DNA from 3 places in the Cellulosimicrobium sp. PMB13 genome. Region 2 is predicted to be linked to each of the others. Evidence: predicted binding sites of a transcription regulator. Region 2 holds the regulator's gene; each other region holds the start of a gene.
The links. Region 2 encodes Rex, which represses fermentation and respiration genes when NADH is low (regulators of the CRP and FNR family bind a similar motif). Its sites were predicted from a motif close to CTTGTGAANNNNTTCACAAG; they were not measured.
Positions count from the first base shown of each region.

Region 1: pflB (formate C-acetyltransferase) is a predicted target of Rex. The motif match lies at 7,646-7,665, and genes of this name have one in related genera.
Region 3: adhE (bifunctional acetaldehyde-CoA/alcohol dehydrogenase) is a predicted target of Rex. The motif match lies at 7,779-7,798, and genes of this name have one in related genera.

Region 1 covers NZ_CP145910.1:2,931,371-2,941,174, forward strand. Annotated here, with positions in the region: gene V5D56_RS13175 (aminoglycoside phosphotransferase family protein) at 1-699, opposite strand, end outside; gene V5D56_RS13180 (hypothetical protein) at 783-1,259, shown strand; gene V5D56_RS13185 (NUDIX hydrolase) at 1,318-2,028, opposite strand; gene V5D56_RS13190 (GuaB1 family IMP dehydrogenase-related protein) at 2,035-3,486, opposite strand; gene dxs (1-deoxy-D-xylulose-5-phosphate synthase) at 3,683-5,623, shown strand; gene V5D56_RS13200 (HAD family hydrolase) at 5,747-6,445, shown strand; gene V5D56_RS13205 (carboxylate-amine ligase) at 6,453-7,550, opposite strand; gene pflB (formate C-acetyltransferase) at 7,890-9,804, shown strand, end outside.
Region 2 covers NZ_CP145910.1:1,946,903-1,956,706, forward strand. Annotated here, with positions in the region: gene V5D56_RS08845 (acetoin utilization protein AcuC) at 1-110, shown strand, start outside; gene V5D56_RS08850 (30S ribosomal protein bS22) at 329-427, shown strand; gene V5D56_RS08855 (HAD family hydrolase) at 517-1,332, opposite strand; gene V5D56_RS08860 (glutaredoxin family protein) at 1,381-1,719, shown strand; gene V5D56_RS08865 (redox-sensing transcriptional repressor Rex) at 1,783-2,454, shown strand; gene V5D56_RS08870 (YceI family protein) at 2,603-3,154, opposite strand; gene V5D56_RS08875 (MarR family winged helix-turn-helix transcriptional regulator) at 3,341-3,844, shown strand; gene V5D56_RS08880 (histidine phosphatase family protein) at 3,891-4,562, shown strand; gene V5D56_RS08885 (TlpA family protein disulfide reductase) at 4,669-5,292, shown strand; gene V5D56_RS08890 (cytochrome c biogenesis CcdA family protein) at 5,394-6,128, shown strand; gene resB (cytochrome c biogenesis protein ResB) at 6,128-8,011, shown strand; gene ccsB (c-type cytochrome biogenesis protein CcsB) at 8,008-9,102, shown strand; gene V5D56_RS08905 (PLD nuclease N-terminal domain-containing protein) at 9,217-9,753, opposite strand; gene V5D56_RS08910 (DUF4229 domain-containing protein) at 9,785-9,804, shown strand, end outside.
Region 3 covers NZ_CP145910.1:3,912,758-3,922,561, forward strand. Annotated here, with positions in the region: gene ligA (NAD-dependent DNA ligase LigA) at 1-551, opposite strand, end outside; gene V5D56_RS17570 (M15 family metallopeptidase) at 746-1,342, opposite strand; gene V5D56_RS17575 (hypothetical protein) at 1,339-2,337, opposite strand; gene V5D56_RS17580 (hypothetical protein) at 2,334-2,759, opposite strand; gene V5D56_RS17585 (sensor histidine kinase) at 2,936-4,162, shown strand; gene V5D56_RS17590 (response regulator) at 4,246-4,890, shown strand; gene adhE (bifunctional acetaldehyde-CoA/alcohol dehydrogenase) at 4,969-7,692, opposite strand; gene V5D56_RS17600 (prolyl oligopeptidase family serine peptidase) at 7,887-9,804, shown strand, end outside.

The sequences.
Region 1 (9,804 bases), 980 kb from region 2:
GCCGCTCGTGATGTCGCCGAAGTCGACCACGGCGACGAGGCGCGCGACGTCCGCCGTGGGTGCGCCGTCGCGGGCGCCCGAGGTGGCGACCAGGTTCGCCGGGTGCAGGTCGCCGTGCAGCCACACGGCGGGACCGGTCCAGACCGGGGTGTCGAGCAGGCGCACCCACAGGTCGAGCAGGCGAGCAGCCTGGGGCACCGAGCCGGACGCGAGCCGCTCGCGCACCACGGTGTCACGCGCCGCGAGGGGGACGCCCCGGAAGGGGTTGGCGGGCGCGTCCGGCGGCGCGGGGACGTGCAGGGCTGCGACGACGTCGGCCAGCGGCTCGGCCAGCCCGCCGCGCGACGCGGGGTCCACGGTCCACGCGGCGACGCCGCGGAACCACGGGACCACGCTCCACGACCACGGGAAGACGGGTCCCGCCGAGCCGTCGGACGGTCGGCCGACGCGCACCGGCGTGGGCACGGCGACGGGCAGCCGCGGGGCGAGCACGGGGAGCCAACGCTGCTCGTTCTCCACGAGACCGGCGGCCGGCGCGCGGCGCGGCAGACGGAGCGCCAGGTCGTCGCCGAGCCGCAGCACGACGTTGTCCCAGCCGTTCGCGACGACCGCGAGCGGCAGGCCGGCCAGATCCGGGTGCTGGGACCTGAGGAGGGCGCGCGCGAGGTCGACGGTGACGTCGACCTCGGCGGGAGGCATGAGGGGCACCCGCCGAAACTACCCGAGCCGTCGTCCTCGAACCCGTCCGCAGGGAGGCGACCCGGTCGGCTACCCTTCCGCGCATGTCGACATCACGTCCCGAGACGACGACGCGCGCGCCGCAGGCGTGGGCGACCCGGGAGGAGCTCACCGCGGCGCGCCTGCGCTTCGAGGCGCTCATGCCCGGATACCGGGCGCCGGCGGTCTACGGCACGGTCGTGCACCATGCCGACGGGACCACCGAGGTCGGTGCCGCGAACCGGGGGGAGCACGGGCTGCCCGCAGCCGTGATGTCGTTGCTCGTCGGCTGGGACGGCGTGACGCGGACCCTCGAGCTGCCCGGGGCGCTGCTCGCGCGGGCCGCCGAGCTGCTCGAACCGGCGGAAGCGGCGCGAGACCTCGAGCACCCGAACCTCCGGTCGTGGCGGCGGACCCTCGCGCACCTGGCGGGCCACCCCGGGTGCCGCGCCCTGGTCGTGCTCGTGGCCGACGAGCGGGACGCGCCCACGAGCCCGTACGACGTGCTGGTGCGGGAGCAGGTCGCTCACCGGAGCGCGTGACCGGGTGCCGCCGGCCGCCTCGCGTCCGAGCGGGCGCGCCCGGTGTCCGTCGGCTCCCTCAGAGCGGGGCGTCGACCGTGCGCGCGCGGTCCCACGGCTCGGTCCACCCGAGCCGGTCGAACAGCGCGTCGAGGAGCCCGCCCGTGAAGCCCCACACGAGGTGGTCCCGGCCGTCGGCGTGCACGAGGAAGCCCGGGCTCTTGTGCACGCGCCGCCCCTGGCGCACCGTCACGGTGCGTCGCCTGCCCGGGTCGAGCAGGTCCGCGACCGGGACGCGGAACACGTGCGCCGACTCCGCGTCGTCGACCACGCGCACGGGGGTGGGACGGGCCCACCAGCCGAGCACGGGCGTCACGAGGTGGTTGCTCACCGGGACGGGCAGCTCGCCGAGCGTCCCCAGCACCTCGACACCGGTGCGGTCGAGACCGGTCTCCTCGACGGCCTCGCGCAGCGCCGCGTCGACGGCGTCGTCGTCGGCCGGGTCGACCCGGCCGCCGGGGAAGGCGACCTGTCCCGGGTGGTGACCGAGCGTCGTCGCGCGGGCGAGGAGGAGGACGTCGAGGTCCCGCGCGACGGCTCGCGCGGCGTGGCCCGACGGCGCGCCGTCGAGCACGCCGAACAGCATGAGGACGGCCGCCGGGCGGGCCCGCGCGTCGAGCGCGCCCACGGCGACGCGCCACGGCGACGGCCAGTCGCCGCCGTCGTGGGGGAGGGCGGCGAGCTGGTCACGGGCGGGGGGTGGGGCCGTCGGGCCGTCGGGCGTCGCCACGCGAGGTCACCAGCTCACAGGGAGCGGGCGGCCCTCCTCGTACCCCGCGGCGGACTGGATGCCGACGACGGCGCGCTCCGCGAACTGCGCGAGGTCCGCCGCGCCTGCGTACGTGCACGACGACCGCAGCCCGGACGTGATCTCGTCGAGCAGGTCCTCGACGCCGGGGCGCTGCGGGTCGAGGAACATGCGGCCGGAGCTGATGCCCTCCTCGTACAGGCCCTTGCGCGCGCGGTCGAACGGCGAGCCGCCGGCCGTGCGCGCGGCGACCGCCCGGGCCGACGCCATGCCGAAGCTCTCCTTGTAGAGGCGACCGGTGCCGTCGTCGTGCAGGTCGCCGGGGGACTCGTAGGTCCCCGCGAACCACGACCCGATCATCACCTGGGACGCGCCGGCCGCGAGAGCCAGGGCGACGTCGCGCGGGTGCCGCACGCCGCCGTCGGCCCACACGTGCTTGCCCAGCTCGCGCGCCGCCGCGGCGCACTCCAGCACCGCGGAGAACTGGGGCCGCCCGACGGCGGTCATCATGCGCGTCGTGCACATCGCGCCCGGGCCGACGCCGACCTTCACGATGTCGGCGCCCGCCGCGACGAGGTCGCGCACGCCGTCGGCGGTGACCACGTTGCCCGCGACGACCGGGACGTCGGGCGCGACGGAGCGGACGGCGTCGAGCGCCTGGAGCATCTTCGCCTGGTGGCCGTGCGCGGTGTCGACGACGAGCACGTCGACCCCCGCGGCGAGCAGCTCCTTGGTCTTGGCCGCGACGTCGCCGTTGATGCCGACCGCCGCGCCGACGCGCAGGCGGCCCGCGGTGTCGAGCGCCGGGGTGTACACGGACGAGCGCAGCGCGCCCTTGCGCGTGAGAACGCCGACGATCGCGCCGTCGCGCGTCACGGGAGCGACCTTGAGGCGCGCCGTGTAGAGCTGGTCGAACGCGGCCTCGAGCCCGGCGCGCCCGCCGTCGAGGATCGACGCGTCGAGCGCGAGCGGGTGGTCGGTCATGACCTGGTGGACCTGCGTGAACCGGTCGACGCCGGTGCAGTCGGCCTCGGTGACGACGCCGACCGGGCGACCGTCGTCCACGACGACCGCAGCGCCGTGGGCGCGCTTGCCGATGAGCGTCAGCGCGGTGTGGACCGTGTCGTGCGGGCGGACCACGACCGGCGTCTCGATGACCGGGTCCTTGGACTTCACGTCCGCCACCACGTCGGCGACGACGTCGGTCGGGACGTCCTGGGGGAGGATCGCGATCCCACCGCGCCGCGCGACGGTCTCGGCCATCCGGCGGCCGGCGACCGCGGTCATGTTCGCGACGACGAGCGGGACCGTGGTGCCCGTGCCGTCCGCGGAGGAGAGGTCGACGTCGAAGCGGGACGTGACCTCGGAGCGCGACGGGACGAGGAAGACGTCGCCGTACGTGAGGTCGGTCGCGGGGGTCTGGCCGGGCAGGAAGCGCATGGTGCCATCCTACGGTGGCCAGCCGGGCTGTCCGCAGGGTGGAAGCGAACTTCCGCCCTGGTCCACGGGCGTCCCGTGCCGGAGTGTGCGTCAATGGCGTGAAGGTCTCGTCGTCCCGCGCACCGCTGCGCGGGACACCGCCGCGGAGCACCTAGAGTTGTGTGGCTGGTCGGACGGGAACGGAACGGAGCACTGCATGAGCCTGCTGAGCACGATCACCTCCCCTGAGGACGTGCAACGGCTGACCCCCGCCCAGTCCCGCGAGCTCGCCGCCGAGATCCGGGCCTTCCTCGTGGACTCCGTGTCGCGCACGGGCGGCCACCTCGGGCCGAACCTCGGCGTCGTCGAGCTGACGATCGCCATGCACCGCGTCTTCTCGTCGCCGACGGACACGTTCGTGTTCGACACCGGCCACCAGTCCTACGTGCACAAGCTCCTCACGGGTCGGCAGGACTTCTCCGCGCTGCGCAAGAAGGACGGTCTGTCGGGCTACCCGTCGCGCGCCGAGTCCGAGCACGACGTCGTCGAGAACTCGCACGCCTCGACCGCGCTCTCCTGGGGTGACGGCATCGCGAAGGCGAACGTCGTGCGGGGCCTGACGGACCGGCACGTCGTCGCGGTCATCGGTGACGGTGCGCTCACGGGCGGCATGGCGTGGGAGGCCCTCAACAACATCGCGGAGTCGCAGGACCGCCGGCTGATCGTCGTCGTCAACGACAACGGCCGCTCCTACTCGCCGACGATCGGCGGCATGGCGCACCACCTGTCGACCCTGCGCACGACGCGCGGCTACGAGAGCTTCCTCCAGTGGGGCAAGCGCACGCTGACCCGGTCCGGTGCGCCCGGACGGTTCGCGTACGAGTGGCTGCACGGGCTGAAGAAGGGTCTCAAGGACGTCGTCGCGCCGCAGGGCATGTTCGAGGACCTGGGGATCAAGTACATCGGGCCGATCGACGGTCACGACGTCGAGGCGATGGAGCACGCGCTCCGCCGCGCCCGCTCCTACGGCGCGCCGGTGCTCGTGCACGCGATCACCGAGAAGGGCCGGGGCTACTCCCCGGCCGAGCAGGACGTCGCCGACCGGTTCCACGCCGTGGGCAAGATCCACCCGGAGACCGGCCTGCCCGTCGCGCCCTCGCGCTTCGGCTGGACGAGCGTGTTCGCCGACGAGATCGTCCAGATCGGCCGTCGGCGGTCCGACGTCGTGGCGATCACCGCGGCCATGCTCGAGCCCGTCGGCCTCAAGCCGTTCTCGCAGGCGTTCCCCGAGCGCACGTTCGACGTCGGCATCGCGGAGCAGCACGCCGCGACCTCGGCGGCGGGCATGGCCTTCGCCGGGCTGCACCCGGTCGTCGCCGTCTACGCGACGTTCCTCAACCGCGCGTTCGACCAGGTGCTCATGGACGTCGCGCTGCACAAGGCGGGCGTGACGTTCGTGCTCGACCGCGCCGGCATCACCGGCGACGACGGTGCGAGCCACAACGGCATGTGGGACATGGCGATGCTGCGCATCGTCCCCGGCCTGCGCCTCGCGGCGCCGCGCGACGAGGAGACGCTGCGCACGGCGCTGCGCGAGGCCGTGGACGTCGACGACGCCCCGACCGTCGTGCGGTACCCGAAGGGCGCGCTCTCCGAGGCGCTGCCCGCGGTCGACACGGTCGACGGCGTCGACCTGCTCGCGGTGCCCGCGGACGCCGCGGTGTCCGGCACGGGCACGCCGGTGACCGACGCCGCCGCGACGGTCGCAGGGCCACGTCGCCGCGTCCTGCTCGTCGGTCTGGGCTCGATGGCGCAGGTCGCGCTCGGGGCGGCGGAGTCGCTCACGACGCACGGCGTGGACGTCACCGTGGCGTCGCCGACGTGGGTCCTCCCGATGCCGAGCGCGCTCGTGAAGCTGGCCGGAGAGCACGACCTCGTCGTGAGCGTCGAGGACGGTGTCGTCGACGGCGGCGTCGGGGCGCTCCTCGCGCAGCGCGCCCTCGAGTCCGGTGTGCGCACGCCGGTCCACGCGATCGGGCTGCCCGCGCAGTTCCTCGACCACGCGAGCCGCGACCAGGTCGCGACGGCGTCCCGCCTCACGGCCGCCGACGTCGCGCGCGACGTGCTCGACGGTCTCGCGGCGCTCGGGCGCGACTGACCTGCGCAGGCTCGCCGCGCCCGGTGACCGATCTCGCGCCCGGCGGCGGATCCGGCGCCGAGCAGCCGATCGCGCGCGGACGGGCCGACCGCGCGACCGCGCGACTGCGCTAGGGTCCGGCGCATGATCTGGCTCCTCGACCTCGACAACACGCTCGTCGGGCGCGACCTCGCGTTCGCCGCCTGGGCCCGCGGAGCGGTCGCGGACGCGGGCGGGGACGAGTCCGACGTCGTCGCGATCGTGGCGGCGGACCGGGGAGGCCACGCCCCGAAGACGGACGTCGCGCGCGTGATCGTCGACCGGCTCGGGTGGACCGACGAGCTGCCCGCGGTGGTCGAACGCTTCCGGCGCGGGATCCTCGATCACGTCGAGGCGTACCCGGGGGTGCTGGCCGCGCTGGACGCGCTGCGCGCGGACGGGCACCGGGTCGTCGTCGTGACGAACGGCACGTCGGCGCAGCAGCGCGGGAAGATCGCCCGCTGCGCCGTCGCGCCGCACGTCGACGCCGTCGTGGTCTCCGACGAGGAGCAGGTCGCCAAGCCGGACCCGCGCCTGCTCGAGATCGCGCTGGAGCGCATCGGCGCCGAGGCGGTCGACCGGCGCGAGGTCTGGATGGTCGGGGACGCTCCCCACCTCGACGTCGCCGCAGGTCGCGCGGCGGGTGTGCGCACGGCCTGGGTCTCGCACGGGCACGCCTGGGCGGGAGGGGCGGAGCCCGACGTGGTCGGCACGACGACGATCGAGACGCTGGCGCTCGCGGCGGCGACCCAGGAGGCGGCCCAGGTCGCGGCGACCGGTCCCGGGGCGCCCGCCCCGCTGTAGCGGTCGCTCAGGAGTGCGTGACGCCGACGGCCTTCTCGACGACGACGCGCAGGTCCCCGCCCGACTCGGCGAACCACTCGCGCTGTCGAGCCGCGCCGTTGCCGCGTGACCACAGCCGCCCCAGCAGCTCGGTCACGGTGTCGAGGTCGTCGTTGTCGACGAGCGCCTCGCGCACGTGCGTGACGAGCTGTCCCACGACGTCGTGCGCAGGTGCCGGGCGCCAGGTGAGCGGCGAGACGAGGTCCTCGCCCAGCCCCGAGCGGCCGGCGCGCCACGAGGCGGTGCGCAGGAGCTCGGTCCGCAGCTCGGGCGCGTCCTTGCCCGCCGCCGCCTCACGGGCCGCGGTCTCGACGAGACCGCGAGCGAGCGCAGCGACGAGGGCCGCGGTGTCCGGGTCGAGGCACACGTCGGCGATGCGGATCTCGACGGTCGGGTACCGCGCCGAGAGCCGGGCGTCGAAGTACACCATCGCCTGGTCGAGGATGGTGCCCGTCGCGACGAGCGAGGCGACGGCGTCGTGGTACGCCTCCGGGCTGCCGAACGAACGCGCCGGCCCCGAGGTGGGCCACCGCGACCACACCTGCGACCGGAAGCTCGCGTAGCCGCTGTCCTCGCCCTGCCAGTACGGCGAGTTGGTGCTCAGGGCGAGCAGCGTCGCGAGCCACGGGCCGATCCGGTCGAGGACGGCGACGCCCTCCGTGTCGTCCGCCACGGCGACGTGGACGTGGCACCCGCTCGTGAGCTGCTCGCGGGCGGTCAGCCCGAACGCGGCCCGCGCCTCGAGGTAGCGCAGGCGGCCCACCGTCGTGCCCTCGAACGGCAGCGGCGACGTGGACAGCGCGGCCACGCGGGCGCCGACCTGGTCGGCCGCCTCCTGCGCGCGGGCGCGTCCGGCGCGGATCTCCTTCGCGAGATCCTCCAGCTCGGTGCGCGGGTGCGTTGCCGTCTCGAGCTGCTCCTCCATGAACTCCGACTCGAGCGAGCCGGTGCCGCCGTCCTTGTCCGACGTCCCGGTCGCCTCGAGCGCTTCCTGGGCCTTGGCGACGGGTCGGCCGTCCTCCCCGACGAGCAGGAACTCTTCTTCCACACCTACGGTCCGTTTCACCCGGGAAGTCTCACACGGACGGGCAGCGCTTGCCGCCGGTGGTGCTCGCCGGCGGCACGAGCTGCTGCGAAGCGGCGGCCGAGGGTGCACCGAGGCTTGTGAAGGTGGTCACAAGATGTCTCGGCGGCGGCTCCCAGGGGCCCGATATCGTTGATATCCCGCCGTTCTGCTCCGTCGCGCCCGGCTCGGGACCTAGGTCCCCGGGAGGCCCGGAACCGCCCCACGCGCGGCCTGACGTCCCTAGCCTGGAGGTGGCGACGGAGCCCGGGGCAGGGTTGTCGAGGGCTACCGGGAGCCGGCCGGCGCGCGGACCAGCGCGTCAGGCACGAAGGAGGACCGATGACCAGCGTTTCCGAGGCACCGCGCACGCAGGGCGTGACCCGTCCGCAGACCGACGACGCCCACGTCCCCGCCTGGGAGGGCTTCGTGGACGGCCCGTGGCGCGACCATGTCGACGTCCGCGACTTCATCCAGCGCAACTATCGCCCCTACACGGGCGACGCCTCGTTCCTCGAGGGCCCGACGGAGCGCACGACCGGCATCTGGTCGACGCTCTCCGCGATGTTCCCCACCGAGCGCGAGAAGGGCGTCTACGACGTCGACCCGCACACCCCGGCGGGCATCACGGCGCACGCTCCCGGCTACATCGACCAGGAGAACGAGATCGTGGTCGGCCTCCAGACCGACGCGCCGCTCAAGCGCGCGATCATGCCGAACGGTGGCTGGCGCATGGTGGAGGGTGCCCTGAAGACCTACGGCTACGAGGTCGACGAGACGCTGAAGAAGGTCTTCAGCGAGCACCGCAAGACGCACAACCAGGGCGTGTTCGACGTCTACCCGCCGAACGTCCGGGCCGCGCGCAGCTCGCACATCATCACGGGCCTCCCGGACGCCTACGGGCGCGGCCGGATCATCGGCGACTACCGACGTGTCGCGCTGTACGGCGTCGACGCCCTCGTCGCGGCGAAGAAGCTCGACAAGCTCGAGCTCGACACGCAGCCGTTCAGCGAGAAGGTCGTGCGCGAGCGCGAGGAGCACGCGGAGCAGATCCGGGCCCTCGGTGAGCTCAAGGAGATGGCCGCGTCCTACGGGTACGACATCTCCGGTCCGGCGACGAGCGCCCGCGAGGCCGTGCAGTGGCTCTACTTCGCGTACCTCGCCGCGGTGAAGGAGCAGAACGGCGCCGCGATGTCGCTCGGTCGCACGTCGACGTTCCTCGACGTGTTCCTCGACCGCGACCTCGAGGCCGGGCGCATCACGGAGTCGCAGGCGCAGGAGATCGTCGACGACTTCGTCATCAAGCTGCGCATCGTGCGGTTCCTGCGCACGCCGGAGTACGACGCGCTCTTCTCCGGCGACCCGACGTGGGTCACCGAGACGATCGCCGGCATGGGCGAGGACGGCCGGCCTCTCGTCACGAAGAGCTCGTTCCGCTTCCTGCAGACCCTGTACAACCTCGGTCCGGCGCCGGAGCCCAACATGACGGTCTTCTGGAGCCCCGCGCTGCCGCAGGGGTTCAAGGACTTCTGCGCGCAGGTGTCGATCGACACGTCCGCGGTGCAGTACGAGTCGGACGAGCTCATCCGCGCCGCGTGGGGCGACGACGCCGCGATCGCGTGCTGCGTGTCCCCGATGCGCGTCGGCAAGCAGATGCAGTTCTTCGGTGCGCGCGTCAACCTCGCCAAGACGCTGCTCTACGCGATCAACGGCGGGCGGGACGAGGTCTCGGGCAAGCAGGTCTCGCCCGTGGCGGCTCCCGTCGAGGGCGACGTGCTGGACTACGACGACGTCCTGGCGAAGTTCGACGCGACGATGGACTGGCTCGCCGCCACGTACGTCGAGGCGCTCAACTGCATCCACTGGTCGCACGACAAGTACGCGTACGAGCGGCTCGAGATGGCGCTGCACGACAAGGACGTGCTGCGCACCATGGCGTGCGGCATCGCGGGGCTGTCCGTCGCGGCGGACTCGTTGTCGGCGATCAAGCACGCCAGGGTCTCCGTCGTGCGCGACGAGCGCGGCCTCGTCGTCGACTACGTCACCGAGGGCGAGTTCCCCACGTACGGCAACGACGACGACCGGGCCGACGCGATCGCCGTCGACCTCGTCGAGCGGTTCATGGCGAAGGTGCGCACGCACCCGATGTACCGCGACGCGGTACCGACGCAGTCGGTCCTGACGATCACGTCGAACGTCGTGTACGGCAAGGCGACGGGGAACACGCCTGACGGCCGCCGCGCCGGCGAGCCGTTCG
Region 2 (9,804 bases):
GGCGCCCCTGGGCCGCAGGGTTCGACCCGGACGACGCCGTCGACCGTGCCGTGCTCGCGACCCGGCGCGCCGTCTTCCCCCACCTCGGCCTCGACCCGCACTTCGACTGACGTCCGCTCGCCCCCGTCGGCCCCGCGTTCGAGGCCACCGGCGCGAGCAGGTAGGCTAAGGGGCGGATTTCTCTCGTGTTGGTCGGCTCGTGGTCCACGAAACCTGATCAACCGTGGACCACGCGGCAGTCGCTCGACCGGTTCGGACCGTTCCGTCGCCGGCCGCCGACCCGCCGACCAGCTGCCGACCAGCACCGACCAAGCATTGCGAGGACCGTATGGGCTCCGTCATCAAGAAGCGCCGCAAGCGGATGGCCAAGAAGAAGCACCGCAAGCTGCTTCGCAAGACGCGCCACCAGCGTCGTAACAAGAAGTGACGTCGCGCGCGTCCTGACGCGCACCGACCGCCGAGCCCGGCACCCCGACGAGGGGTGGCCGGGCTCGCTGCGTTCCGCAGGCCGTCCCGCTAGAGACGCGCGATCCGCCGGTCGACGGCGCGCCGCACGGACCGCAGCACGAGCGCCCCCGCCCACACGGCGCCGGCCCAGCTCGCGGTGCGGACGCCGCTGCGGGCGACGCGACGTCGTCGGCCGCGGAACTCGCGGATGGGCCACCCGACGTCCTGCGCGTGGCGACGCAGCCGCGCGTCGGGGTTGATCGGGCACGGGTGGCCGACCGCGTTCATCATCGCGACGTCGTTGAGCGAGTCGCCGTAGGCGTACGAGGCCTCGAGGTCGATGCCCTCCCGCTCGGCGAGGGCCCGCACGGCGTCGGCCTTCGCGCGCCCGTGCATGAGGTCGCCGACGAGCCGGCCGGTGTAGAAGCCGTCCTCGTGCTCCGCGACGGTCCCGAGGGCCCCGGTGGTGCCGAGCCGGCGCGCGATGAGCTCCCCGATCTCGACGGGGGTCGCGGAGACGAGCCACACCTGGTCGCCCGCGGCGAGGTGCTCGTCGAGGAGGCGGCGCGTGCCGGGGTAGATGCGCAGGGAGAGGACGGTGTCGTACACCTCCTCGCCGATCGCGGTGATCTCGGCGACGGACCGCCCGGCGATGAGGTCGAGCGCGCGGGACCGGATGCGGTCGATCTGCTTGCGGCTCTCGCCGAGGACGAGGTAGCGCGCCTGGTGCGCGGCGAACCGGACGAGGTCCGTCGTGGAGAAGAACTCGCGGCGGTACAGCGCCTGCGCGAGGTGGAACGAGGACGCGCCCCGGATGATCGTGTTGTCGACGTCGAAGAACGCCGCCGTGCGGCGGGCGGGCGGCTGCCCGGGGGACGTCGGCATGTCGTCCACTCTATCGGCGCCCGGCGGGCGTGCCCCTACCCTGGGACGGTGAGCGCCGCCCAGTCGTCCGGTCCTGCCGGCCCGTCGGAGCCGTCCGGCGCGCCCCGCCCCGTCCCGCCGCCCGTGCTGCTCTACGGCCGCGCCGGGTGCCACCTGTGCGACGACGCGCGGGCCGTCGTCGTGCAGGTCTGCGACGACGCGGGCGTGGCGTGGGCGGAGGTGGACCTCGACGACCCGGCGACGGACCCGGCCGTGCGCGAGCAGTACGGCGAGTACGTCCCGGTCGTCACGGTGGCCGGGGTGCAGCAGGGGTTCTGGCGCGTGGACGCGCGTCGCCTCGCGCGCGCGGTGGGACGGATTTCGGGCGGGCGCCCCGACCTGGGATGATCGGCACCGGGTACGCACGAGCGACCGTCGACGAGGACGGTCCCGGGACGACGGTGGTGGCAGGTGGCTGAGCAGTTTGTCGGTGAGGTGACGGTCCCGGGGATCCCGAGCGCCACGGTGGCGCGGCTCCCCTCCTACCTGCGCGCGCTGCGCGACCTCGTCGCGCGCGGCGTGACGACGACGTCGTCGGTGGAGCTCGCGGAGCTGTCGGGCGTCGGTCCGGCGCAGCTGCGCAAGGACCTGTCGTTCCTCGGGTCGTTCGGCACGCGCGGTGTCGGGTACGACGTGGACTCGTTGGCGCAGTACATCACCGAGGCGCTCGGGCTCGTCGACGAGCACCGGATCGCGATCGTCGGGATCGGCAACCTCGGGCACGCGCTCGCGAACTACTCGGGCTACGAGCAGCGCGGCTTCCACGTCGCGGCCCTGCTGGACGCCTCGCCCCAGGTGGTCGGGACGCGCGCGGCGGGGATCGTCGTCGAGCACGTGGACGCGCTCGAGGACGTCGTGGCCCGCGAGCGCGTGACGATCGTCGTCCTCGCGACGCCTGCCGCGCACGCGCAGGCCGTGACGGACCGCGTCGTCGCCGCGGGCGTCAAGGAGATCCTCAACTTCGCGCCGCGCGCGCTCCAGGTCCCGGCGGACGTCGACGTGCGCGGGGTGGACGTGGGCAGCGAGCTGCAGATCCTCGCGTTCCACTCGCAGGCGCGAGCGCTCGCCGAGGCCAGGGAGTGAACCGCGACCGGTGACGTCGCTCCGGGCGCGCGCCGACCTGCGGAGGGCGGGCACGGCGAGAGGCCGCGTGCTCGTGCACGCGGCCTCTCGGAGCGCCGCCCCTGCCGGAGGGCGACGGGTGCCCGGCCGGGGTGGCCGGGGTTCGGCGTCAGGCCTGCTTGATGGCCGAGACGTCGAGCGTGATCTTGATCTTGTCGCCGACGAGCACGCCGCCCGTCTCGAGCGCGGCGTTCCACGTGAGGTCGAACTCCTTGCGGGAGATCTCGGTCTTCGCCTCGAACCCGGCGCGCGCGTTGCCGAACGGGTCGGTCGCGGTGCCCGCGAACTCGGCCTCGAGCTCGACCGGCTTGGTCACGCCGTTGATGGTGAGGTCGCCGGTGATGACGTAGTCGTCGCCGTCGCCCTGGATGCTGCGCGACGCGAAGGTCCACGTCGGCTTGTTCTCCGCGTCCCAGAAGTCGGCGCTGCGCAGGTGGTTGTCGCGGTTCGCGTCGCCGGTGCTGACGGAGGCGGCGTCGAGCTCGGCGGAGACCGTCGAGGAGTCGAGGTCGTCGCCGACCGCGATCGTCCCACCGGTGATCGCGAGGGTCCCGCGGACCTTCGAGATGCCGGCGTGGCGGACGGTGAAGGCGGCCTGCGAGTGCGAGGCGTCGATGGCGTAGGTGCCGGCGGTGAGGCCGGTGGGCAGCGGCGTGGCCATGGTGGCTCCTTCAGATCGGTCGTGCAGTGCCTCGCAGGGTTCCGCGAGGAAGTCCATTGGTTGAAGATTCAACCACAGTCGCGGATATCAACGCGACCCTGTGCACGTCTATTCCCGGTGGATGGAAGAATTGTCAGGACGCCCCGCCGAACCACCCGAGGACCGGATGCACAGCCCGAGGAACGCATGAGCAGCCAGCACGTCTCCAGCACCGCCGCCACAGGGCGCGAGCCGCGCTGGCTCGACGCCCAGCAGCAGGCGCAGTGGCGCGCCTACCTCGACGGCACCGTGCGCTTCATCGAGGCGCTCAGCCGCGACCACGAGGAGCGCTCCTCGGTCTCGCTCAACGAGTACGAGCTCCTCGTCCGGCTCTCCGAGAGCCCGGACCACACGCTGCGCATGTCCGCCCTCGCCGACGGTCTCGCGCGCTCCCGGAGCCGGGTCACCCACACGGTCGCGCGCATGGAGGCGCGGGGCCTCGTGCGCCGGTCGGCCAGCGTCGGTGACCGGCGCGGGGTGAACTGCGCCATGACACCGGAGGGCTACGACGCCCTCGTGGCAGCCGCCCCGGCGCACGTCGCGGCCGTGCGCCGCTACATGGTGGACGTCCTGACGCCCGAGCAGTTCCGCGCGCTCGGCGAGGCGATGGCCGCGGTCGCCCAGGCGTGCAAGGCGGACGACGACGCCTGACACCCGGTGGCGGCCCACCGGGCCGGCCATCGCCGATACTGGACCCATGGTCTCCACCACCGTCCATCTGCTGCGTCACGGCGAGGTCCACAACCCTGACGGCATCCTGTACGGCCGCATCAGCGGCTACCACCTGTCCGAGCGCGGGCACGAGATGGCCCGGCGCGTCGCCGCCCACCTCGCGGGCGAGCCCGGGCCCGACGGCGCGTCCCGGCCGCGCGCCGACCTCACCGTCGTCGTCGCCTCCCCGCTCCAGCGGGCCCAGGAGACGGCGACACCCGCCGCGGAGGCGTTCGGCGTCGAGCTCGGCACCGACGAGCGGCTCATCGAGGCCGCGAACCACTTCGAGGGCATGACGTTCGGCGTCGGCGACGGGTCGCTGCGCCACCCCCAGCACTGGCGGTACCTCTGGAACCCGCTCCGTCCGTCGTGGGGCGAGCCGTACGTCGAGCAGGTCGCGCGCATGCGCGCCGCCGTCGCGGACGCGCGCGACAAGGCGGCAGGCCACGAGGCCCTGCTCGTGAGCCACCAGCTGCCGGTCTGGCTCACGCGGCTCAGCTACGAGAACCGGCGGCTGTGGCACGACCCGCGCAAGCGCGAGTGCGCGCTCGCGTCGCTCACGTCGCTCACGTTCGAGGACGACCGTCTCGTGGGGATCCACTACTCCGAGCCCGTCGCGGACCTCCTCCCGGGGGCGTCCCAGGTCGCCGGGGCGTGACGTCGGTCATGCTGCGCCGCCAGGACGCCCGTTGTGCCCCTTTTACCGGGCCGTCTCTCAGCCTCCGCTCAGGTTCGGGCGCGACAGTTCGACCCGTGATGCCGTCGTGACCGCCCGTCCTCGCGTGCGCGCCCTCGCGGCGACCGGGCTCGCCGTGGTCGCCGCCGTGACCCTGTCCGCGTGCGCCCAGGACTCGGGCGCGACGACCGACGTCGTGGGTCAGGGCTACGTCTCCGGCGACGGGTCCGTGCGCACGTGGGAGGCCGACGACCGGGGCGAGCCCGTCACCCTCACGGGCACGGACTACGAGGGCGAGGCCGTCGACACCAGCACGTGGCTCGGTGACGTCGTGGTGCTCAACACCTGGTACGCGGCGTGCGCGCCGTGCCGTGCCGAGGCCCCGGACCTCGTGGAGCTCGCGAAGGAGCGCGAGGCCGACGGCGTCCGTGTCGTCGGGATCAACACGACCGACGAGGCCGGAGCGGCGCAGGCGTTCCAGCGCACGTTCGAGGTGCCCTATCCCTCGATCGACGACCGCAGCGGCGAGGTCGTCGCGGCGCTCTCGGGCACGGTGCCGCTGCAGGCCGTGCCCTCGACCGTGGTGCTCGACCGCGAGGGGCGGGTCGCCGCGCGCGTCGTCGGCCTCGTGGAGGGCACGACGCTCGGCGCGCTCGTCGACGACGTGCTCGCCGAGGACCCGGACGGGTCCGCGGGCGAGGCGGCCGGCTGACCGTGTCTTCACTCTCGTCGCTCGCGTCGGCCGTGCCTCTCGGCACGTCGCTCGCCGCCGACGTCGGCGACACGTTCTCGACCACGGTGTTCAGCGGGTCGATGCTCCTCGCGATCCCCGTCGCGATCCTGGCCGGGCTGGTCTCCTTCGCTTCGCCGTGCGTGCTCCCGCTCGTGCCCGGCTATGTCGGGTACGTCAGCGGCATGGCCGCGGCGAACGCGGGGACCGCGGGCTCGCGCGTCGCCGTCGTCGCCCCCAGCCGTGGCCGTGTGCTCGCCGGCGTCGGTCTGTTCGTCGCCGGCTTCACGGTCGTGTTCGTCACGCTCATGGTCGCCGCCGGAGCGGTCGGCGTGCACCTCGTGCGCTGGGAGGACGTCATCACGCGCGTGCTCGGCGTCGTCGTGATCCTCATGGGCTTCGCCTTCATGGGCGCCGTGCCGTTCCTCCAGCGCGAGCGCCGCCTGCACCTCAGCCCGCAGGCGGGGCTGTGGGGCGCGCCGCTCCTCGGCATCGTGTTCGGTCTGGGCTGGACCCCGTGCCTCGGCCCGACCCTCGCCGCCGTCCAGGTCCTGTCGCTCAACGAGGCGTCCGCGGGCCGCGGTGCGGTCCTCGGGGTCGCGTACTGCCTCGGGCTCGGGCTGCCGTTCCTCCTCATCGCGCTCGGTCTGCAGAGCTCGCAGCGGATGCTGGGCTTCCTGCGCCGCCACCGCCTCGCGGTCATGCGCGTGGGTGGTGCGCTCCTCGTGCTCATCGGCCTCGCGCTCGTCACGGGCCTGTGGGGCACGGTGACGACGGCGCTGCAGGGCTGGATCGGCGGATTCGTGACGGTGGTGTGATGAGCGACGAGAAGACCGAGCCGAGGTACCGGCCCGAGGGCATCCACGACGCGTTCGCCGAGGGCGGCCCCGAGGCGTCGGCCGCGTCTGGCGCGGGCGCCGGTGACGCGACGGGTGCGGCGGGTGCGACGGGGCCGAACGTCCCGAGGCTCGGGCTCGTCGGGACGCTGCGCTGGACGTGGCGCCAGCTGACGAGCATGCGCGTCGCGCTCATGCTGCTCATGCTCCTCGCCGTCGCGGCGGTGCCGGGTTCGGTCCTGCCGCAGCGCCCCCAGGACCCGGCGGCCGTGCTGCGCTACCTCCAGGACAACCCGACGACGGGCGAGTGGCTCGACCGCCTCGGGTTCTTCGACGTCTACGCGTCGGTCTGGTTCTCCGCGATCTACATCCTGCTGTTCGTGTCGCTCGTCGGCTGCATCCTGCCGCGGACGAAGGCCCACCTCCAGGCGCTGCGCAGCCGCCCGCCGCGCACGCCGCGCCGCTTCGACCGGTTTCCCGCGCAGGGGAGCGCCACGACCGACGCGTCGCCGGACGAGGTCGTGGCGGCCGCTGCGGGGCACCTGCGCGGGCGCGTCCGGTGGCTGCCGACGTTCCGGGTCGAGACGAGTGCGGAGGAGGCGGCGCCCGCCGTCGGCAAGCGGTCGGCGCGGCCGGCCGCGCGGACCGTGGCCGCGGAGCGCGGCTACGTGCGCGAGACGGGCAACCTCCTGTTCCACCTGTCGCTCCTCGGGCTGCTCGTCGCCGTCGCCCTCGGCCAGCTCCTGCACTACCGCGGGCAGGCGATCGTCACCGAGGACCGCGGCTTCGCGAACGCCGTCGTGGACTACGACACGTTCGAGAACGGCGCGTGGTTCCGGCCGTCGTCGCTCGTCCCGTTCTCCATGACGCTCGACCGGTTCGAGGCCGAGTTCGCCGCCGACGCCGTCGCGTTCGCCCAGTCGCGCGACTTCACCGCGTTCGTCACCGTGCGGGACCCGGACGGGCAGAGCCACGACGAGACCATCAAGGTCAACCACCCGCTCACCGCGGGCGGGGCCAAGATCTACCTCCAGGGCAACGGCTACGCGCCCGAGGTCACCGTGCGCGACGCCGAGGGCGAGGTCGCGTTCGCCGGCCGGGTGCCGTTCCTGCCCGAGGACACGATGTACACGTCGCGCGGCGTGATCAAGGTCCCGGACGTGTCGCCCGGGCTCGACCAGATCGGGCTCGTCGGGTCGTTCCTGCCGACGGCCGAGCTGAGCGCGGACGGCACGACGGCGAGCTCGGTCTACCCGCAGCCGATCAACCCGCTCCTCGTGCTCGAGGTGTACCGCGGCGACCTGGGACTCGACGAGGGCCTGCCGCAGAACGTGTACCGCCTCGACACCGAGGACCTCGAGCCGTCCGTCGACGCCGACGGCGAGCGCGTCAAGGTGCTCGTCGCCCCGGGGGAGACGGTCGAGCTGCCCGACGGCCTGGGCTCGATCACGTTCGAGTCCCTGCCGCGCTACGTCGCGCTCGACCTGCGCCACGACCCGTCGCTCACCTGGGTGCTCGTCTTCGCGCTCGGCGCGCTGGGCGGCCTCGCCGTGTCGCTGTTCACGCCGCGCCGTCGCGTGTGGGTGCGTGCCTGGCGCGAGCCCGTCCCCGACGACGCCGGGTCGGTCCCGGGCACGCCCCGGGAGCGGACCGTCGTCCGGGTCGCCGGGCTCGCGCGCGGCGACGACGCCGGGCTCCAGAACGAGGTGGACTCGCTTCTCGCCGCGCTCCCGGGCGTGGCACCATCGAGTGAGGGCGACCTCACCTCCGGTCCGGCGCGCTCGCGCGGGACCTCGTCCTCCGACGCCCGGGGGACCGCGACGACCGCGCGCGCCACGGGCCGCGCACGAAAGGCTGACCGATGACCGTGGCCGAGCTGAGCCAGGACCTCGTGTGGGCGGCGGCGACCGCGCTGACCGTCGCGCTCGTGGCGTTCGCGATCGACCTCGCGCGCCTCGCGGGCGCCCGCGACGACGAGCGGGCCGACGGGCGGGCGGCGGAGCGGGTCAGGCAGCGCGACGGCGCGACGGCGCCGGAGCGGACCGAGGCGCTCGCGGCGACCGGGGGGACCGCGGCGTCGGGCACGAGCGCGGCCACCTCGCCGTACGGGCCGGGGGACGACCTCGACGGCGCGCCGCTCGACGCCCCGGCGGGTGACGGTGGCGTCGACGGGCCCGCGCCGGTCTCGCGCAAGGCCGCCAACATCGGCATCTCGGTGACGTGGCTCGGCACGGCGCTGCTGCTCGCGGCGATCGTCACGCGGGGCATCGCGGCCGGCCGCACGCCGTGGGCCAACATGTACGAGTTCACGCTCGTCGGCAGCTTCGTCGCGCTCACCGTGTTTCTCGTCGTCTCGCTCAAGCGGGACGTGCGGTTCCTCGGCTCGTTCGTCACGGGCCTCGCGGTGCTCTTCCTCGTCCTCGCGCAGAACGCGTTCTTCGTCGTCGCCACGGGCGTGCAGCCCGCGCTCCAGTCGTACTGGCTCGTCATCCACGTGGGCGTCGCGATCATCGCCACGGGCATCTTCACCGTCGCGTTCCTCACGTCGGTCCTGCAGCTCCTGCGCGACTCGCGCGACGCGGGCAGCCCGATCCTCGGTCGGCGCGGCTGGCGCTGGCTCGACTCGACGCAGACGCCGACGCAGCTCGAGGGCCTGAGCTTCCGCCTCAACGCCGTGGCGTTCGTGCTGTGGACCTTCACGATCATCGGCGGCGCCATCTGGGCCGAGCACGCCTGGGGCCGCTACTGGGGCTGGGACCCCAAGGAGGTCTGGAGCTTCGTCGTCTGGGTCGTCTACGCGGCCTACCTGCACGCGCGCACGACGCGCGGCTGGTCCGGCCGTCGTGCCGCGTACTTCGTGGTCGTCGGGTACGCGTGCGTGCTGTTCAACTTCACGGGCGTCAACCTGCTGTTCAACGGCAAGCACTCGTACTCGGGTCTCAACCCGGGCGACTGACGCCTCCCCGCAGCGTCCTCCGCGCAGAGAGGCGGTCGCGTGCTGGCGCGCCGACGGCCTGGCGGGCCGCCGGACGAGCCGGTGTGCGGGGTCCGCGGTCGGGCGCGGTGTCTCTCAGCGGCTGCCCGGCCCGTCGCGCTCGGGCCCGGTGCCCGTCTGGTCGGTGTCCTCGTCCCGGTCGGTGCCGGACGCGTCGTCGTCCACGCCGTGGCTCGGGCCGTCCGAGCCCGGGCCGGTTCCCGCTGCCGGCGGGGTACCGAAGGCCGGAGCGTCGTCCGCCCCGGGGCCGTCCGTGGTCCCGGAGGCCTCGGGCGTGCCGGACGCGTCCTTGCCCTGACGGCGCTGCTGCTGCTCGAGGCGCCAGAGGAACTCGGGGTCGTCGTCGGGCGCGAGCGGTGCGTTGCGACGGCGCCGTGCGGGCGTCGTCGACCCCGCGCCGGGACGCCCGCCCGTGCCGTAGCGGGGGACGGAGCGGTGCGACCGCTTGACGAGGATCCAGGCGATCGGACCGACGAACGGGAGGAGCACGATGAGGACCACCCACAGGCCCTTGGGGATCCCGCCGCGGTCCTCGTCGTCGCTCGAGGCGAGGTCGACGAGCGCGTAGACCGCGAGACCGACGGCGATGAGGGGCAGCAGCACGCGAAGCATGCCTCCAGCCTACGGGCCGTACCCTGGAGGAGTGCCCGTCCTCGTCTACTC
Region 3 (9,804 bases), 2.0 Mb from region 2:
TCGATGACGTCGGGGTGCGTCGCGGGGTCTCCGGCGAGCTGCTGAGGGATCGACCCGATCGTGCGGACGTTCGCGGTCACGTCCTCACCGGCGCGGCCGTCGCCGCGCGTGGCGGCGCGCACGAGCCGACCCTTCTCGTAGAGCAGCGCGATGGCGAGCCCGTCGATCTTCACCTCGCACAGGTACTCGACGCCGGCGTCGGCGGGCACACCGAGGTCGCGGTGCACGCGCGCGGCCCAGGCGGCGAGGTCCTCCTCGCTGAACGCGTTGTCGAGCGAGAGCATGCGCTCGAGGTGCTCGACCGTCGCGAACCCGGCCGCCGCGCGACCGCCGACGCGCTGCGTCGGCGACTCGGGGGTCACGAGCGCGGGGTGCGCCGCCTCGAGCGCCTGGAGCTCGTGCATCCGCGCGTCGTACTCGGCGTCCGAGGACACCGGCTGGTCCTCCTCGTAGTACGCGCGCTGGTCCGCCTCGATCTGCGCGACGAGCTCGGACCAGCGGCGCTGCGCAGCCACCTCGTCGAGCCCGGCCGCGGAACCGGCCCCGTGCACGACGGCGCGGGCAGAGGTCGCCGGGTCGCCGGTCGGCAGGTCGGTCACGTCGCCGGTCGGCAGGTCGGTCGCGTCGATGCTCTCGGTCACCCGCACATCATCGCGCGAACCGCCGACACGTTCGCGTCACGCCCCACCGGCCGGTGAGCCGCTCGTCCCGCCTGCGGTACCCACCTGCTGCGGTACCCGTGCGGTCACCAGCCGTGCGACGCGTCGTCGTGCATCGGAGGGCACACCCCGCCGGGCTCGGTCACGGCCTCGTAGTGCCACACCTCGTTGGCGTACGTCTGGCACAGCCCGAAGTCCGCGCCGTGCTGCTGGAGCCAGTACGCGCCCTCGGTCGGCCCGACGTCGATCGCGGTGCCGGCGACGTGCTCCGACGACTCGGGCGGCAGGACCCACCGCCGCGCCTCCCCGACGGACCCGTACCGCTCGACCGCCTCGTCCACGAGCCGCTGCTGCTCGTCCGCCGTGCGCCACCCCGACGTGATCCGCAGCTCGACACCGTCGGCGGCTGCCGCGGCCCGGGCGTCGTCGAACCGCTGCTGGAGCCCGGGGTCGAGCCCCGTCGCCGCGACCGGCGCCGTCCCGGCCGTGGCCGCCACCGACCCGTCCACCTGGTCCGACGGCGCGGAGGCGAGCTGGACGACGGCGACCGCGCACGCGGCCAGGCCCGCGACGACCGACCCGGCGTAGACCCGCCGGCCGACGCGCCGTCGTCGTGCGGACCGCGTGGTCCCCGGTGTGGTCCGCGCCGGGTGGGCCAGCACCGGCATGTCTCGCAGCGTCATCGCGGGACCTCCTCGGTCGGTCTCGGGCGGGGCAGGAGGCGCCGGCCCGGGGCGAGAGCGAGCGGGACGGCGACGGCCGCGACGGTGAGGACCCAGGCCGAGTAGTCGAGGCCGAGGAACACCCAGATGCTCGCGTGCATCGCCGCCACCGCGACGACGAACGGGATGCGGGTGACCCGCACGGCGAGCCACACGGGAGCCGTGAGCTCGAGCAGCAGCGCCCCGGTCGCGAGCGCGCGCGTGAGCAGCGGCTGGTCGGCGACGACCCGCGTCAACCCCTCGCCGAACGGCGAGGCGCCCTGCCGCAGGATCCACGCCATGGAGTCGCCGAGCGCCCACGACGGCCCGCTGTGCGCGAGCTTCTGCGCCCCGGTGAGGAAGTACACGCACGCGACGACCGCGAGCGCCGCGCGCACGGTCCACCCGGTGCGCGCCGGTTCCTCGCCGTGCGCGGTCCCGCGCGCCGGCGGCGCGGCGAAGAGCAGCACGAAGCCGACCGTCACCGTCAGGACGTCGTTGTGCATCACCTTGCCGGAGCTCCCCCACAAGGCGGTCAGGACGAGGTAGGCGACCCAGGCGACGGCGAAGCCCGTGCGCGTCCGGACGCCCGCGAGCACGAGCGCGACCCCGAGGATCCCCACGACCTGGACCGCGAGCAGGAGCGCGACCGGGGCCTGCACCGGCAGCCACGCCAGGACGGTCGGGCTGCCGGTGAGCGCGGCGGGCCGGTCCGCGACGAGCGTCCAGTCGCGCGTGACGAGCCGGACGCCGACGACCACCGCGACGAGCGTGTGCACCTCGACGAGCCGGTACCAGGGCACCGGGGCGAGGAGCCGGCGGTCGACGCCCCGCACGCCGTCGACCACCCGTGCGAACCCCCGCCCCAGCGCACGACCGGGTCCTCGACCGAGATCGACCCGTGCGCGCGAGATCGACCCTCGGTGGGTCGACGTCGCGACGTGCGGGTCGATCTCGCGCGTGCTGCGGGCGCTCACGGCAGGACCTCGAGCACCGGCTCGCGCGAGACCTCGGTCCACTCGAGGGTCTCGGGGTCGAGCGTGCTGCGCACACGGTCGAGCCGCACGGACGCGACGTCGGCGGGATCGATCCCCGCGGTGTCGAGCCAGGCACGCACCAGCTCCTCACGCTCGGCGGGCGACGCGGGGGCGAGGTCGTCGTAGCGGTACGTCGTCGTGGCGAGGACGGGGTGGGTGGGGTCGGGTCGCACGACGGTCGGGCCGTCCACGCCGACGGCCACGAGCTCGAGCGCGGTGCGGGCATCGGTGCGCACCCCGCTGAAGAGGCGGTACGACGTCAGGGGCCAGGCCTCGACCCCTGCCGCCGCTGTCGCGAGCAGCACGCAGACGACGCCGTAGGTGACGGTCCGGGCGAGGACCGGTTCGGAGATTCGCGGCATGGACGAGAGCGTCCCACGCAGCGGCGCTGCCGCGGATCGGCCCAGGGAGCGGTCGTGGACCTCGCCCGAGGGCGTGGCACCGGCACGCGATCTCCGCCCTGGGGCGGAGACGACCGTGCCCGCGCCCCCGCCCGAGGTCTGTCCCGCGGCCGCGACCCGCCCGCTACCGTGGGGCCGTGCCGTCCGCCTCCCGCCTGCCCGTCTGGGCCCAGGACCTCGCGGTCGCCCTCGCGGCGGGCGCCGCGTGGTTCACGGTGATCACGGTGATGCGGCACGGCGGGTACTGGTACCCACGCTGGATCGAGTCCTACGAGATCGCCGGCGTCTGGATCGTCGCCACGCTGGCGCTGCGCCGCGTCGTTCCGGGGCCGCTCTTCTGGGCGACGGCGATGCTCTACCCGCTCGTCCAGCCGACGACCCTCCAGTCCTACTTCCACCTCGTCCCGCTGATGGTGGCCGCTTTCGGGGCCACCCGGTCGCGCGCGGTGCCGTGGCCGCTCGTCGCGCTCGCGAGCACGGTCTCGGGCTGGTCGCTCCTGCTCTTCGAACGCCCCGGCTTCCGTCCGCCGTTCTCGGTCGTCCCGGGTTCCCTCTGGATCGTCCGGTCGCCCTCGGAATACCTCGTCGTCCTCGCCCTGGTCCTCGTCCCCGTCGCCGCCGGGGTGTTCTTCCACCGCCTGGCCGTGACGTCGGAGACCCTGCGCGAGCGCAACGCCGAGCTCCAGGCCTTGCAGGCCGAGCTCGCCGAGCAGGCGGTCCTCGCGGAACGCACGCGCATCGCGCGCGAGCTGCACGACGTCGTCGCGCACCACGTGTCGGCGATCGTCGTGCGCGCGCAGGCCGCGGACCGCGTCGCCGCGAACCAGCCGGAGGCGCCGCGCGAGGCGGTGCGCTGGATCACCGACGAGGGCAAGCGCGCGCTGACCTCGATGCGTTCCGTCGTGCACGTGCTCCGCCGCGACGACGCCCTCGACGACGGCGTCGCGACCCTCGCACCGACGCCCGGGACCGACGACGACACCGCCGACCAGCTCCGCGCGGCCGCACGCCGCCTCACGGACGCGGGCCACGCCGTCGCGCTCACCCTGCCCGAACCGTGGCCGACGACGAGCGCCGAGACCGGTCTCGCCGTCGTCCGCATCACCCAGGAGGCCCTGACCAACGTGCTGCTGCACTCCCTCGCCCGCGACGTCATCGCGACGGTGACCGCCACCGGCGCCGACGTCGCGGTCCGGGTCCACGACGCCGGCCCGCCGCTGCCCGACGACCCGTCGGGGCGCACCGGCTTCGGCCTGTCCTCGATGCGCGAGCGTGCCGCCGCGGCCGGGGGACGGCTCACCGCCGGGCCGGACGGTCGTGGCGGCTGGCTCGTCGAGGCCACGCTCCCCCGGGGCGTGCGGTGAGCACGGACCCGGGCGGGCCGACCGTCGACCCCGTGCGCGTCGTCGTCGTCGACGACCAGGCGACGATCCGGCTCGGCCTGCGCATGATCCTGGACAACGAGCCGGACGTCACCGTGGTCGGCGAGGCGGGCGACGGGGAGACAGCGGTGGCGATGGCGCGCGCCGTACGGCCCGACGTCGTGCTCATGGACGTGCGCATGCCGCGCCTCGACGGGATCGGGGCGACGGCGCGCATCGCCGCCGACCCGGACCTCGCGGGGGTGCGCACGCTCGTCCTGACGACCTTCGACGACGACGAGTACGTCTACGGCGCACTGCGTGCCGGGGCCGCGGGCTTCCTGCTCAAGGACGCCGACCCGCAGACCCTGGTCGACGCGGTGCACCGCGTCCGTGCGGGCGACTCGCTCCTCGACCCGGCCGTGACGGGACGGATCATCTCGACGTACGTCGAGCTCGCGCGGCACACGCCGCTCGCGGGCGGCGGCGCCGACGACGGGGCAGGCGCGACGGGCGGGCTCGACAGCGCGACGCCGCGCGAGCGCGAGGTGCTGCTCGCGGTCGCGCGCGGGTTGTCGAACCGCGAGATCGGGGCCGAGCTGCACCTCACCGAGGCGACCGTCAAGAGTCACGTGCGCTCGCTGCTCACCAAGGTCGGGCTGACGAATCGTGTCCAGCTCGTCGTGCTCGCGTACGAGGCGGGCCTGGTCCGCCCGGGCGACCGCGCCTGAGCCGCGCGGACATGACCGTGCCCGACGACGCGAGGGGACGCGCGTCGTCGGGCACGGTGACTGTGGCCGGCGGGCGGGTCAGCCGGCCGGCACGACCTCCTCGGCCCGCTCACGGTCGGCCGCGAGGCGTGCGGCCCGGACCTCCTCGCGGCTCGTGCCGCGGTAGGCGGCGGCGAGGATGTCGCGCATGTCCTCCAGCACGGGCATGCGGGGGTTGGCGGGCGCGCACTGGTCCTCGAACGAGCGCAGGGCGAGCTCGTCGAGGCGGATCATGAAGGCGTTCTCGTCGACGCCCTGGTCGGCGAACGTCGGCTCGATGCCGACCTTCGCGCGCAGCTCCTCGACGGCGCGCGCGTACGACTCGACGGCCTCCTCCGGCGTGGCGGCCGGGAGGCCGAGGTGCTGCGCGATCTGCTGGAAGCGCTCCGGGGCGACGTAGCGCTCGTACTTCGGCCAGCTCGTGAGCTTGGTCGGGACCTGGCCGTTGTAGCGGATCACGTGCGGCAGGAGCACGGCGTTGGTGCGACCGTGCACGAGGTGGAACGTCGAGCCGACGGTGTGCGCCATGGCGTGCACGATCCCGAGCATCGCCGAGCCGAACGCCATGCCCGCGATGGTCGCGGCGTTGTGCATCCGTTCGCGGGCCTTCGGCGCGGCCGAGCCGCGCGTGACGGACTCCTCGATGCTCTCGAAGACCATCTTGATGGCCTGCAGGCACAGCCCGTCGGTGAAGTCGTTGGCGTAGACGGAGACGAACGCCTCGGTCGCGTGGGTCAGGGCGTCGAATCCCGAGTCCGCCGCGAGCCTCGCGGGCATCGTCTCGGTGAGCACCGGGTCGACGATCGCGACGGTCGGGGTGAGCGCGTAGTCGGCGAGGGGGTACTTGAACCCCGTCTCCTCGTCGGTGATGACGGCGAACGGCGTGACCTCGGCGCCCGTGCCCGACGACGTCGGGATGCACACGAGCTTCGCCCGCTCTCCCAGCTCGGGGAACTTGTAGGCCCGCTTGCGCACGTCGAAGAACTTCTCGCGCATGTCCGAGAACTCGATCTCCGGGTGCTCGTAGCGCAGCCACATGACCTTCGCGGCGTCCATCGGCGAGCCGCCGCCGATCGCGACGATCGTGTCGGGCTCGAAGTCGCGCATCGACGCGGCGCCGCGGTTCACGGTCCCGACGCTCGGCTCGGGCTCGACGTCGTCGATGATCTGGATCGCGACGCGCTCCTCGCGGCGGGCGAGGACGTCGAGCAGGCGGTCGACGACACCGATGCGGTGCATCACCTTGTCGGTGACGATCGTGACGCGGTGCACGTCGCGCATCTGGGCGAGGTACTGGATCGAGTTCGGCTCGAAGTACGTCTTCGCGGGGACCTTGAACCACTGCATGTTGTTGTTGCGTCGTCCGATCCGCTTGACGTTGATGAGGTTGACCGCGGAGACGTTGTTCGACACCGAGTTGGCGCCGTAGCTGCCGCAGCCGAGCGTGAGGGACGGCACGAGCGCGTTGTAGATGTCACCGATGCCGCCGAGCGACGTCGGGCTGTTCCACAGCACGCGCACCGCCTTGACGCGCGACCCGTACCGCTCGACGAGCGCCTCGTCCGACGTGTGGATCGCGGCCGAGTGCCCGAGCCCGTCGAGCTCGACCATGCGCTCGGCGAGCGTGATGCCGTGCTCGGTGTCCCGCGCGCGCAGCACGGCGAGGACGGGCGTGAGCTTCTCGCGGCTCAGGGGCTCCTGCGGCCCGACGTCGTCGATCTCCGCGAGGATGATCGACGTGTCGTCGGGCACCTCGAAGCCGGCCTCGCGCGCGATCCACACCGGCGACTGCCCGACGACCTTCGGGTTGAGCCTCGCTCCCCCGCAGCTCGTCCCGCTCGCCTCGACCCCGAAGATCAGGCGCTCGAGCATCGCCTTCTCCTGCGGCGTCGCGCGGTAGGCGTGCAGCCGGTCGAGCTCGCGCATCGCGTCGTCGTAGATCACGTCGTCGAGGAGGAGCGCCTGCTCCGACGCGCACACCATGCCGTTGTCGAAGGCCTTGGACATGACGACGTCGTTGATCGCCCGGCCGAGGTCGGCGCTCTTCTCGACGTACGCGGGGACGTTGCCCGCGCCGACGCCCAGCGCGGGCTTGCCGGCCGAGTAGGCGGCGCGGACCATGCCGTTGCCACCCGTCGCGAGGATGAGCGAGACGCCCGGGTGGTGCATGAGCGTGCTCGTCGCCTCGATCGACGGGTGCTCGACCCACTGGATGCAGTCGTCGGGCGCCCCGGCCGCGACCGCGGCGTCGCGCACGACGCGCGCCGCCTCGACCGAGGAGCGCTGCGCGCTCGGGTGGAACGCGAACACGACGGGGTTGCGCGTCTTGAGCGCGATGAGCGACTTGAAGATCGTGGTCGACGTCGGGTTGGTCACCGGGGTGACCGCGCACACGACGCCGACGGGCTCGGCGATCTCGACGACGCCCGTGAGCTCGTCGCGCCCCACGACCCCGACGGTCTTGAGCCGGGCCATCGAGTTCGGCACGTGCTCGCACGCGAAGATGTTCTTCGTCGCCTTGTCCTCGAAGACCCCGCGGCCGGTCTCGGCGACGGCCATCTGTGCCAGGTGGCCGTGCTTGCTCAGCCCCGCCACGGACGCCTTGAGGACGATCCGGTCCACGTCCTCCTGCGTGAGGCTCATGTACCGGTCGAGGGCCTTGCGCGCCCGCTCGACGAGGACGTCGATCTCCTCGGTCGTGCGGGTGCGAACCTCGTCCTGTCGGGTCTCGGCGACCTTCGTGCTCGCGCCCTTCGCGCTCATGCGTCCCCTCCGGAGCCCGGCCTGGCCGGGCGACGGGCCGCGGGTGCTGCCAGGGCCGGATGCCCCGGCTCCTTCGGCGGTCTCTACTTGTGAAGACTTTCACAAGTCGCTCGCCCGCGACAAGGTCCGGTGCGTGTCGCGGCGAACACAGGTCTTTGGTCCCGGCCCGGACCGTCGCCGTAGGGTGGGGTCCCATGACAGCCGAGCACGTGACGGACGCGGTCACTCCTGCGACCACCGACACCGACCCGTACCTGTGGCTCGAGGAGGTCGAGGGCGACGAGGCACTCTCCTGGGTGCGGGCCCGCAACGCCGAGGTCGCCGCGACGCTCGAGGTGCCCGCGTCGTTCGCCGCGACGGAGACGGCGATCCGCGAGGTCCTCGACTCCGACGCGAAGATCCCCGAGGTCTCCCTCATCGGCGACCGCCTGTACAACTTCTGGCGCGACGCCCAGCACGAGCGCGGCCTGTGGCGCCGCACGACCGTGGACTCCTACCGCACCGACGCGCCCGAGTGGGAGACCGTCCTCGACCTCGACGCCCTCGCGGCGCGCGAGGGCGAGAGCTGGGTGTGGCACGGCGCGAGCGTCCTGCGGCCGACGCCCGAGCAGCTCGCCGCGGGTGAGCCCTGGCGGCACGCACTGGTGGAGCTCTCCCCCGGCGGCTCCGACGCCGACGTGACGCGCGAGTTCGACCTCGTCGAGAAGCGCTTCGTCGAGCCCGCCGAGGGCGGCTTCCACCGCGCCGAGGCGAAGGGGTCGCTCGGCTGGGTCGACGCCGACACCGTCTACGTCTTCACCGACTTCGGCCCGGGGACGCTCACGCCGTCGGGCTACCCGCGCGTCGTCAAGCGCTGGACGCGCGGCACGCCGCTCGCCGACGCCGTGACGGTGTTCGAGGGCACCGACGAGGACATGTACATCTCGGCGTGGCGTTCGCACACCCCCGGGTTCGAGCGCGACTTCGTGCACCGCTCGAAGGCGTTCTACTCCGACGAGCTCTACCTCGCCGAGAACCCCGGGACGCCCGAGCAGGTCCTCACGAAGATCGACGTCCCCGACTCCGCCGAGGTCGGCGTGCGCCGCGAGTGGATGCTCGTCGAGCTGCGCGACGACTGGACCGCCGGCGGCGCGACCTACGTGGCGGGGTCGCTCCTCGTCACGCGCCTCGACGACTTCCTCGCGGGCGACCGCGGCTTCACCGTGCTCTTCGAGCCCACCGCCACGACGTCGCTCGCGGGCGCGACGTGGACGCGCCACCACCTCGTCGTCAACGTGCTCGACGACGTGAAGAACCGCCTCCACGTCCTCACCCCGCCCGCCACGCCCGAGGGCGACGACCACGCCGTGGGCGAGCGCGCGGCGTCGGGCACGGACGCGCCCTGGGTGCGCTCCGAGATCCCTGGCCTGCCCACGCTCGGCACGATCGGCGTCGGCGCGGTCGACCCGGTCGAGACGGACGACCTGTGGCTCGTCACGACCGACTACCTCACGCCGACCACGCTGTCGCTGGTCCGCCTCGGCGAGCACCCCGGGGACGCCGTCGCGCCCGAGCCGCTCAAGTCGAACCCGGCGTTCTTCGACACGTCCGGCCTGACGGTCGCCCAGCACTTCACGACGTCCGACGACGGCACGCGCGTCCCGTACTTCGTCGTCGGCCGCGCGGACCTGGTCGCGGGCGCCACCGGCACGGCACCCACGCTCCTCTACGGGTACGGCGGCTTCGAGGTCTCCCTCACGCCCGGCTACTCGGGCGCGCTCGGTCGCGCCTGGCTCTCGCAGGGCGGCGTGTACGTCGTCGCGAACATCCGCGGCGGCGGCGAGTACGGGCCGGCGTGGCACCAGGCCGCGCTCAAGGCCGACCGGCACCGGGCCTACGAGGACTTCGCCGCGGTCGCGCGCGACCTCGTCGCGCGCGGCATCACGACGCACGAGCACCTCGGCATGGAGGGCCGCTCCAACGGCGGCCTGCTCGCGGGCAACATGCTCACGCAGTACCCCGACCTGTTCGCCGCGGTGATCGTCGGCGTCCCGCTGCTCGACATGAAGCGCTACACGAAGCTCCTCGCGGGCGCGTCGTGGGCCGCGGAGTACGGCGACCCGGACGACCCGG